Regions from separate parts of the Marinomonas profundi genome, predicted to be linked through region 4. Evidence: predicted binding sites of a transcription regulator. Region 4 holds the regulator's gene; each other region holds the start of a gene.
The links. The regulator sigma-54, encoded in region 4, starts transcription at its own class of promoters, with help from an activator protein. The targets are predictions, from matches to a motif close to TGGCACNNNNNTTGCTNT.

Region 1: a site for sigma-54 is predicted at 1,140-1,157, ahead of J8N69_RS01360 (HAD-IIB family hydrolase). Genes of this name have one in related genera too.
Region 2: a site for sigma-54 is predicted at 727-744, ahead of flgB (flagellar basal body rod protein FlgB). Genes of this name have one in related genera too.
Region 3: a site for sigma-54 is predicted at 1,263-1,280, ahead of glnK (P-II family nitrogen regulator). Genes of this name have one in related genera too.

Annotation. Positions count from the first base shown of each region.
Region 1 covers NZ_CP073013.1:305,393-307,596, reverse strand. Annotated here, with positions in the region: gene J8N69_RS01365 (glycosyltransferase family protein) at 1-212, opposite strand, end outside; gene J8N69_RS01360 (HAD-IIB family hydrolase) at 265-1,086, opposite strand; gene J8N69_RS01355 (DMT family transporter) at 1,226-2,119, shown strand.
Region 2 covers NZ_CP073013.1:2,485,601-2,487,804, forward strand. Annotated here, with positions in the region: gene J8N69_RS11715 (CheR family methyltransferase) at 1-573, shown strand, start outside; gene flgB (flagellar basal body rod protein FlgB) at 788-1,180, shown strand; gene flgC (flagellar basal body rod protein FlgC) at 1,186-1,635, shown strand; gene J8N69_RS11730 (flagellar hook assembly protein FlgD) at 1,646-2,204, shown strand, end outside.
Region 3 covers NZ_CP073013.1:928,755-930,958, reverse strand. Annotated here, with positions in the region: gene J8N69_RS04305 (ammonium transporter) at 1-829, opposite strand, end outside; gene glnK (P-II family nitrogen regulator) at 869-1,207, opposite strand; gene J8N69_RS04295 (accessory factor UbiK family protein) at 1,711-1,950, shown strand; gene J8N69_RS04290 (TIGR02450 family Trp-rich protein) at 1,969-2,190, opposite strand.
Region 4 covers NZ_CP073013.1:3,007,166-3,009,369, reverse strand. Annotated here, with positions in the region: gene lptB (LPS export ABC transporter ATP-binding protein) at 1-119, shown strand, start outside; gene J8N69_RS13980 (RNA polymerase factor sigma-54) at 195-1,685, shown strand; gene ptsN (PTS IIA-like nitrogen regulatory protein PtsN) at 1,703-2,152, shown strand; gene J8N69_RS13970 (HPr family phosphocarrier protein) at 2,162-2,204, shown strand, end outside.

The sequences.
Region 1 (2,204 bases), 950 kb from region 4:
ATGACGATTTCAGATAAGTAAGGCACTTGCTGCAAATGCTTGAGAATATTCGGCATGGCGTCTGTTTCCAGCTCGGAATACAAACAAGGCAGGATAAGCGACATGGGCCGCGTTTTAGCGAACTCGCACAGCTCTTGTTCCATTTCTTCTAGCGGGCGGTGTGCCAAGTTGTGAAGTGTGGTGATGATGCCGTTCTGATGAAAGTCGCCCATATGTTTCTCCTAATATTCTTATCGTTGTTGGTGTTTTCTTCTCTTGCTGTGGTTACAAAATACCTTGTTGGATTAATACTCTGTTGATGGCTTGCGCCCAGCCTTCGGGGCCATAAGCGTCGCTCAACCAAGCGTCACAACGGTTGGGGATTTCTGGTGGCGCATGAACAGGGGACCGAATCACCACCGGAATGTCGGCTTTGCTCAGCATGCCTACGTCGTTTTCCCCATCGCCTAACGCCATGGTGGTGATCGCTTCGTCGCTTTGTTGCTCGTATACGGCTTTGAGCCATAACATGGCGTTTGCTTTATCGCAGTGCTCGCCCATTAAATGCGCAAAACGCCCGCCTTTTTGTACCTGTACGCCAAACTTGGCCAGATCATCGCGGAAGACACTTAACGCAAGGTTAGAGTCCATCCACACCATAGGCTCGGTAAATTCCCGCTGCAGGGCTTGTTTGGCATTGGTTTCACTTAATCCGGTAAGGGAAACCAACTCTTGCCACGTCATGTCGATAAAGCGTTTAAAGGAGTATTGCTCTTGTTTGTCATTGGTCAGCTCGATTAACTCGTCGCGTTTTGGGCCAAATGACTTACGCCAATAATCGCCACAGTCTTCTAATGTTTCGTCTAACGTGAGGGCGGAATGTTTCGGGATATACACCGCAGAACCGTTTTCCACGATAAAAGGATCTTGGTGATGAAGCGCCTTTCTAAGCTCGATAAGCTCGACAAAAGTCTTGCTGGTATTGATGACACAAGGAATGGAAAAGGTCTTTAAAGACCTCATAGCCGCTAGCGCAGGTTGAAAACAGTAGGTGTGATGGTCGAGTAAAGTGCCATCTAAATCGGTGAAAATTAAAAGCGGTGTCATATCGATTCCTTCTTGGGTCCAGCAAAATACCACTGATGGACGTTAATCATAGGCTTGCAAATCTGGTGCCAGTGCGTAACAGTGGCGCTTTCTTTGATAAGGTACAGGTCTAAGGTTAACTAGGCTGTGGAACAAATTGATGACAAGTTTGCTACGGTTATGTGTCTTTGTGAGTCTTGCTTTGTTGGCCTTCGCGGCAAACTCGGTCTTGTGCCGTTTGGCGCTTAACGGTGGCCTTATCGACCCGGCGCAATTCACCAGCTGGCGCTTGCTCAGCGGTGCCGTTACCTTGGTGTTGCTTTGTGCGTTTCAATTTCTAAAACAACAGCGCCGTGATGTAAACACCGCATGGTTGGAAGGCAGCTGGCTATCGGCCTTTGCGCTGTTTATTTACGCCTTAGGTTTTTCCTATGCCTATGTTACCTTAGCGACGGGAATGGGCGCCTTGATACTCTTTGGCGCCGTGCAGCTGACCTTGATCCTATTCGCTGTCTGGGCAGGGCAGAAGCTGGTTTGGTTGGAATGGCTGGGGCTGGCAATCGCCTTTGCCGGCTTCGTCTACCTAGTGCTGCCAACCTTGTCGTCGCCTTCTTTATTAGGCTTTGTCTTAATGACGCTAGCCGGCGTCGCGTGGGGCTTGTACACATGGCGAGGCAAGGTATCAACTAAGCCGTTATTTGCCACCACGTCAAACTTTGTTCGAACTCTCCCCATGTTGTTTGTCGCTTTGCTGGTGATTTACCTCAATACCGAGCCATCACCGAACGCCCAGTTTGAAGGGGTTATGTTAGCGATCACCTCAGGAGCCATTACCTCAGGACTCGGCTACGCTATCTGGTACGCCGTCTTGCCTTATCTTAGTGCTTCCACCGCCGCTGTCTTACAACTCTTAGTGCCTATTATCGCCACCCTAGGCGGCGTGATATTCGCCAATGAATCCATCAGCTTACACCTTGCCATCGCCACATTAAGCGTCTTAGGCGGCGTGTTACTGGTGATCTTTGCCAGAAACCGAACACACAAAAACGCCTAGTTTTGGTGCGTTTTTATTTGAATGCGTCATAATCGACAGGGTTTCTGTTTAAAATTTGGTAGGTCAGGTATGCATTTCCACGCAG
Region 2 (2,204 bases), 520 kb from region 4:
TTCTCCATTCTAAAAGAAAAAGTGTTGCCTGAAATGACAGTGTCGCCACTAAGAATTTGGTCGGCGGCTTCTTCCACAGGGCAAGAACCTTACTCTATTAGTATGGTAATAGAAGAATTTAAAGCCTCTCGCCCGGGGTTGTTGAAAGCGGGTGAGAAAATCGTAGCAACAGATATTTGCACCAATATTCTTCAGCATGCTAAGCAAGGTGAGTATGACAGCTTAGCCATCGCCAGAGGGCTTGGGCCAGATTTACAACGTCGCTATTTTGATAAAGTGAATGACTCTGCGTGGAAGATTAAGCCTCATTTGAGTGCTCGAGTGGAGTTTAAGTACCTGAACCTTATCGATTCGTTTTCTATGCTAGGCAAGTTCGATGTGATTTTTTGCCGAAATGTACTGATTTATTTCACGGTTGATCTCAAGCTGGATATTTTGAAAAGAATGCACGCCTCTTTAAAGCCTGGTGGGTATTTGTTTCTTGGTGGTTCGGAGGCGTTAAGTGGTTTGTCTGAATATTTTGAGATAGTCCAGTGTCACCCAGGTATTGTTTATAAAGCCAAGTCTCGTTAAATAGGCGTTACCCAACACGCTTATATTAAAAAGCCCATCTTCAAAAATCAGACGGGCTTTTTTGTTTCTTTTGTCCTACCTTTACCTTTGCCGCTTTTTGCCGTCTTTCATTTTTATTTTTTTAAGCAATTGAAAAGTAAAGGTTTTTTGTTTTGGCATCATAATTGCTTTATACATGTCATTCTAATAGATACAGTTTTTTATAGAGGGTTAGATGGCGATATCTTTTGCGAGTGCGTTTGCAGGGCACGACAAAACACTTGAGTTTAGAAGTGCTAGAGCGGCTGTGCTTGCGAACAATATAGCGAACGCTGACACGCCAAACTTTAAGGCGAGAGACATTAGTTTTGACTCGTATTTGAAAAATGAAACGAGTCGTTTTTCACTCGCCAGAACCAATGCTCGGCATATCTCCAGCGAAGGTCAATCAGGGGAATCTGATGGTCTGTTGTATCGAAATGCGAGCCAGCCTTCTCTTGATGGTAATACGGTCGATATGCAAAGAGAGCAAGCAGAATATGCGCAAAACTCATTGCAATTTGACACAAGTTTTATGTTTTTGGATAGAAAAATCAGCGGCATGAAAAAAGCACTGACTGGGAACTGATAACAATGTCTTTAAGTAATATTTTTACCATTTCAGGATCGGCCATGAGTGCTCAAACGGTGCGTTTGAATACCATTGCAAGCAACATGGCTAACGTAGACAGTGCGGCCAGCTCTGCCGATCAGACGTATCGTGCTCGCAAGCCTGTCTTTTCGCAAATGATGAATGACAGTATGCGTGAATATGGTTGGAATGGTGCGAATTTGGATGAAAGTGGTGCTGGCGTAGGTGTAAAAATTGATGGCATAGTGGAATCAGATGCGCCTTTGCAACCTAGGTACGAACCGGATCATCCTATGGCGAATCAAGAAGGTTATGTGTTTTATCCGAATGTAAATCCGATGGAAGAAATGGCCGATATGATGTCGGCGTCTCGATCTTTTCAGACTAACGTAGAAATTATGAACTCGGCAAAAAGTATGATGCAAAAAATGCTCACACTTGGGCAGTCATAGGAGCTGATAGATGGCAAATATATCTGATAGCAAAGGTCTTGGCGGGCTGATTTCCCAATACGGGACAGAGTCCGCAAAAGCCAAGTCCGGCATTGAAAAGCCGGAGGCGCTGAAAAAAGAAGAAGCTGCCGCACTGGCGGATCAGAATGTGTTTTTAAAGTTGTATATTGAGCAGCTTAAAGGGCAGGATCCAACGTCGCCACAAGACACCAACGACATGGTGGCACAAATGTCTCAGTTTAGTTCTTTAGAGCGGCTGACAGGCATTTCTGATCAGCTGGAAAACATGGCAACTTCTTTGACCTCAAATCAAGCGTTGAGTGCTTCTACGCTGGTTGGTAAATCGATTTTGATGGAAGGTGATAAGGCGAAAGTAACCGAAGGCTTGGAATCGGTTCAGCTTAGAACGGTTGTTCCTGAGAACTCCCAGTCCTCTACCTTGAAAATATACGATGAAAATAGTCGTCTTGTTCGAACCGCGACCCTTAGTTCTGGTGACTATAAGTGGGATAAATTAGATGACGACGGAAATCCTTTGCCGCCTGGCGAATATCGCTTTGCCGCTTTTT
Region 3 (2,204 bases), 1.6 Mb from region 4:
TACGAGCTAGAATCAAGGCACCAATGGCACCACCCGCTGCGGCTGCGTTAGTATTCAAAAACACCATAGCCACCGAGTTTGCGTTGCCGATGTCGCCCAGTTTTAGCACCGAGCCACCGTTGAAACCGAACCAACCCATCCAAAGGATAAAGGTACCCAGCGTCGCCAGTGGTAAGTTAGCGCCAGGAATGGCACGTACTTCGCCGTTAGGGCCGTATTTGCCTTTACGAGCGCCCAGTACCAACACACCCGCTAATGCAGCAGAGGCACCTGCCATATGGACGATACCGGAACCAGCGAAGTCAGTGAAACCTAAGTCACCAAGGCTAAATATACCGAATACAGAACCGCCGCCCCACGTCCAGTTGCCTTCCATTGGGTAGATGAAACCTGTCATGACCACTGCAAACACTAGGAATGCCCATAGCTTCATGCGTTCCGCAACCGCGCCTGATACGATAGACATGGCCGTCGCGACGAACACCACTTGGAAGAAGAAGTCAGCCGCCCCAGCGTAAATAGAACCGCCTTCGAAGCCCCCTTCACGACCTGCAAAATCCGTCAAAGTAGAAGCCACATCGACCTCTTGAATACCGCTGAGAAACCAAGTGCCGCCATACATGATGGAGTAACCACACACCAAATACATGATGCAAGAAATAGCAAATAGTGCCACGTTTTTAGTAAGAATTTCCGTGGTGTTTTTGGCGCGTACTAGACCCGCTTCCAACATGGCAAATCCCGCCGCCATCCACATAACCAGTGCACCACACACCAAGAAGTAAAAGGTGTCCATGGCATATTGTAAGTGAAAAATTTGATCTTGCATGTTTCGCCCCCCTAAAGGCTTGTATGATTCGAGCCGTGATTAAACCGCTTCGACGCCTGTCTCGCCGGTACGAATACGAACCGCTTGTTCAAGGTTGACGATAAAGATCTTACCGTCGCCGATTTTGCCCGTGTTTGCCGCCCCTGTAATGGCTTCAACCACTTGGTCTGTCATGTCGTCTGCAATGGCCAGTTCGATTTTTACTTTTGGTAGAAAATCGACGACATATTCAGCGCCGCGGTATAGTTCTGTGTGGCCTTTTTGACGTCCGAAACCTTTTACTTCTGTGACGGTGATACCTTGAACACCGATTTCAGAAAGCGCTTCTCGAACATCATCGAGTTTAAATGGCTTGATGATGGCAGTTATAAGCTTCATACCCACTGTCTCCTTAAAAAGTCAGTTTTATTGTCGTATCGCAGGTACTTAGCCTTATTCAATATGCGTGCCACATATGGGTTAGCCCATAGAACAAGGGCTTTGTAAGGATTTTGTCGATTTTTTGAAATTAAAAAGAGCCCTCGATAAATTCATATCGTGCGGCATATTGGGGTGTGACGACGAAACGTTGCATTTAATTGGTGCGTATTCCGCTTTAAAGCCCAGCCTATTTCATCTAAAGGCCTTTATCTCATTGCTTTAAATCAGAAAATAATTGCGCTGGGGTGAGGGCGATTTATGCCCAGCCGAGCGGTTTTGTAATGATTAAATGGATCAGTTTTCAATTTCATGCACAAAAAATAGGCAGTCAGACGACATGCTGTGTTTGTAAACTGCGTCTATACAAAGCCATTCGCCAAAGATCTGCGTACAGAACTTGTTTGCACCTGACATAGGCCTCTATACTATTGAGCATTATGAATGCAAAAAATGGGAATCACATGATAGATCAATTTATCAAACAGCTTGGTACTGGCCTAGGGCAAGCGGCAGAAACATTGGGCAAGCTGCCAAAGGAAGAAATTCAAGCGCAGTTGCACGATGTCGCTCGTAATACACTCAGTAAAATGGATTTAGTGACCCGTGAAGAGTTTGAGGTGCAAGCCGCTATGTTGGCCAAATACCGTGAAAAACTCGCGATATTAGAAGCGCGCCTGAATGCGTTAGAGAAAAACGACTAAGTGGTTTTTATAAAGGGCTTATTTCCAGCCCTGTTGCCATTTTTCAGTCGAGGACAGCGTTTGCCAAGGTAGTTGATACTGATTTTTGTTGATCACCGCTTCAAGAAGACATTCTATGACGATGCCAGCTTCGTCTTTAATCAGTTTAGTGACGATGAAATGTTTTTCTTTTTGTTGCGGTGAGGTGGATGTCCACTTGGACAAAAGCAGCTTATTGGGGTTGATTTGGTGCCTAGCCATCTTGTTATCTCATT
Region 4 (2,204 bases):
TATGCGATAAAGCTTATATTGTTGGCAACGGTTATATCATAGCCTCTGGCAACGCCAACGAGGTCATTAACAACGAGCAAGTAAAAAAGGTCTATTTAGGCGACGACTTCCGCCTGTAACCCCTTATCATTGCTGTAGAAAGGGAGTAGTATGCACAACTCGTTCCAATTCACTCAAATAAAAAGAGTTGCTCTATGAAGCAGTCTTTACAGTTAAAGCTGGGTCAACAGCTGACTATGACCCCTCAGTTGCAACAAGCGATTCGTTTGCTGCAACTTTCTACGTTGGATTTAAAGCAAGAAATTCACGAGTTCCTTGAGTCTAACCCACTCCTTGAGCTAGATGACGATGAGCCGCTCCACACAGATATCCCTGCCAGCATTGAATCAAAAAGTGCCACCGACCCTTTGGCCGACAACGCTTCTGGCGAAAACAGCAACGAAGAAGCCGGGGTAGAATCTGAATGGACAGAAAACATCCCAGAAGAACTATCGATTGACAGTAACTGGGACGACACCTATCAAAGCTCCGCCGCGGTCAGTGATCACAACAATAGCTATGAAGGGGAAAGCGACTTTGAAAGCCGCAACGCGCCCGCCGAAAGCATTCAAGATCATTTAATCTGGCAACTCAATCTCACCCATATGTCAGACAGAGACATAGAAATAGCCTACGCCATCATTGAATGCGTTCAGCCCGATGGCTACTTAAGCATCTCCCCCGATGACATTTGGGAATCGTTGGGTACTGAGCTAGAAGATTTGGATATAGAAGAAGTCATTGCCGTCCAACACAGGTTACAGCGCTTTGACCCTGTGGGTGTTTGCTCAATCGACCTGCGCGATTGCTTACTGGTTCAATTAGAAGCTTTTCGAACCCACCCGCTCTATAAAAGCACCCACAACCTGATCAATCATTATCTGCCACTGTTAGGCAATCGTGACTTTGTTCAACTTAGCCGTAAAACCAAACTAAAAGAGGAAGCACTAAAAGAAGTTGTCAGCTTAATACAACAATTGAACCCTCGCCCTGGCTCACTGATTGATGTCGATGACACCGACTATGTTATTCCTGACGTTTCAGTGAAAAAACACCAAGGAGTCTGGCAAGTAGAGCTCAATAACGAAGCATTGCCTCCGGTTAAAATAAATGAAACCTATTCAGCCATGGTCAGTACGGTCGCAACAGCGGAAGACGCAAGCTACATAAAAACATCACTCCAAGAAGCCAAATGGTTCATGAAAAGCTTACAAAGCCGTAATGAAACCCTATTAAAAGTGGCCAGCTGTATTGTTAATCGACAAATTGAATTTTTCGAATTAGGCGAAGAAGCCATGAAACCCATGGTGTTGCATGATGTCGCCGAAGAAGTCGGCATGCACGAGTCAACTATTTCTCGCGTGACGACACAAAAATACATGCATACGCCAAAAGGCATTTTTGAGCTCAAATACTTTTTTTCTAGTCATGTTAATACCGCCTCTGGAGGAGAGTGTTCTTCTACTGCGATACGGGCTATGATTAAGAAACTAGTGGCTGAAGAGCCAGCAAAAAAACCTTTAAGTGATAATAAATTAGCGGCTATTTTGGCCGATCAAGGCATACAGGTCGCTAGACGAACTGTCGCCAAATATCGTGAGGCGATGAACATCCCTCCTTCCAATGAACGAAAACGACTGGTCTAAACGGAAAGCATTTTATCATGTCCTTGAAAACATTATTAAAAGCAGATCTTGTTCTCGCAAAACAAGAAATCGTTAGTAAAAAACGTGTTCTAGAAAGTATTGCCGAAACCGCCGCCAATCGACTGCATTGCAACAATGAAGAGATTTATGATGCACTACTCGGTCGAGAAAAACTGGGCAGCACCGGCATAGGCAATGGCATCGCCATTCCACACTGCCGCCTAGAGTCCGCCAACCATACCGCCATCGTAGTGATGTCGCTGCAAAGCCCAATTGACTTTGACTCAATTGACAAACGCGCCGTTGACCTTATTTTTGCTTTAATTGTGCCACCTAATGAATGCGATCAACATCTTGCCAGCCTAGCGCAAATTGCCGAATTGGCGCAGTCAGCGGAAGCATTAGAAAAGCTACGCAGCGCCCAAAGCAACCAAGAATTATTCGATATTTTTGAATCCTTAATATAGGAAAAGCGTATGCAGGAAGAGTCGATCACCATTATCAATAAACTGGGCCTAC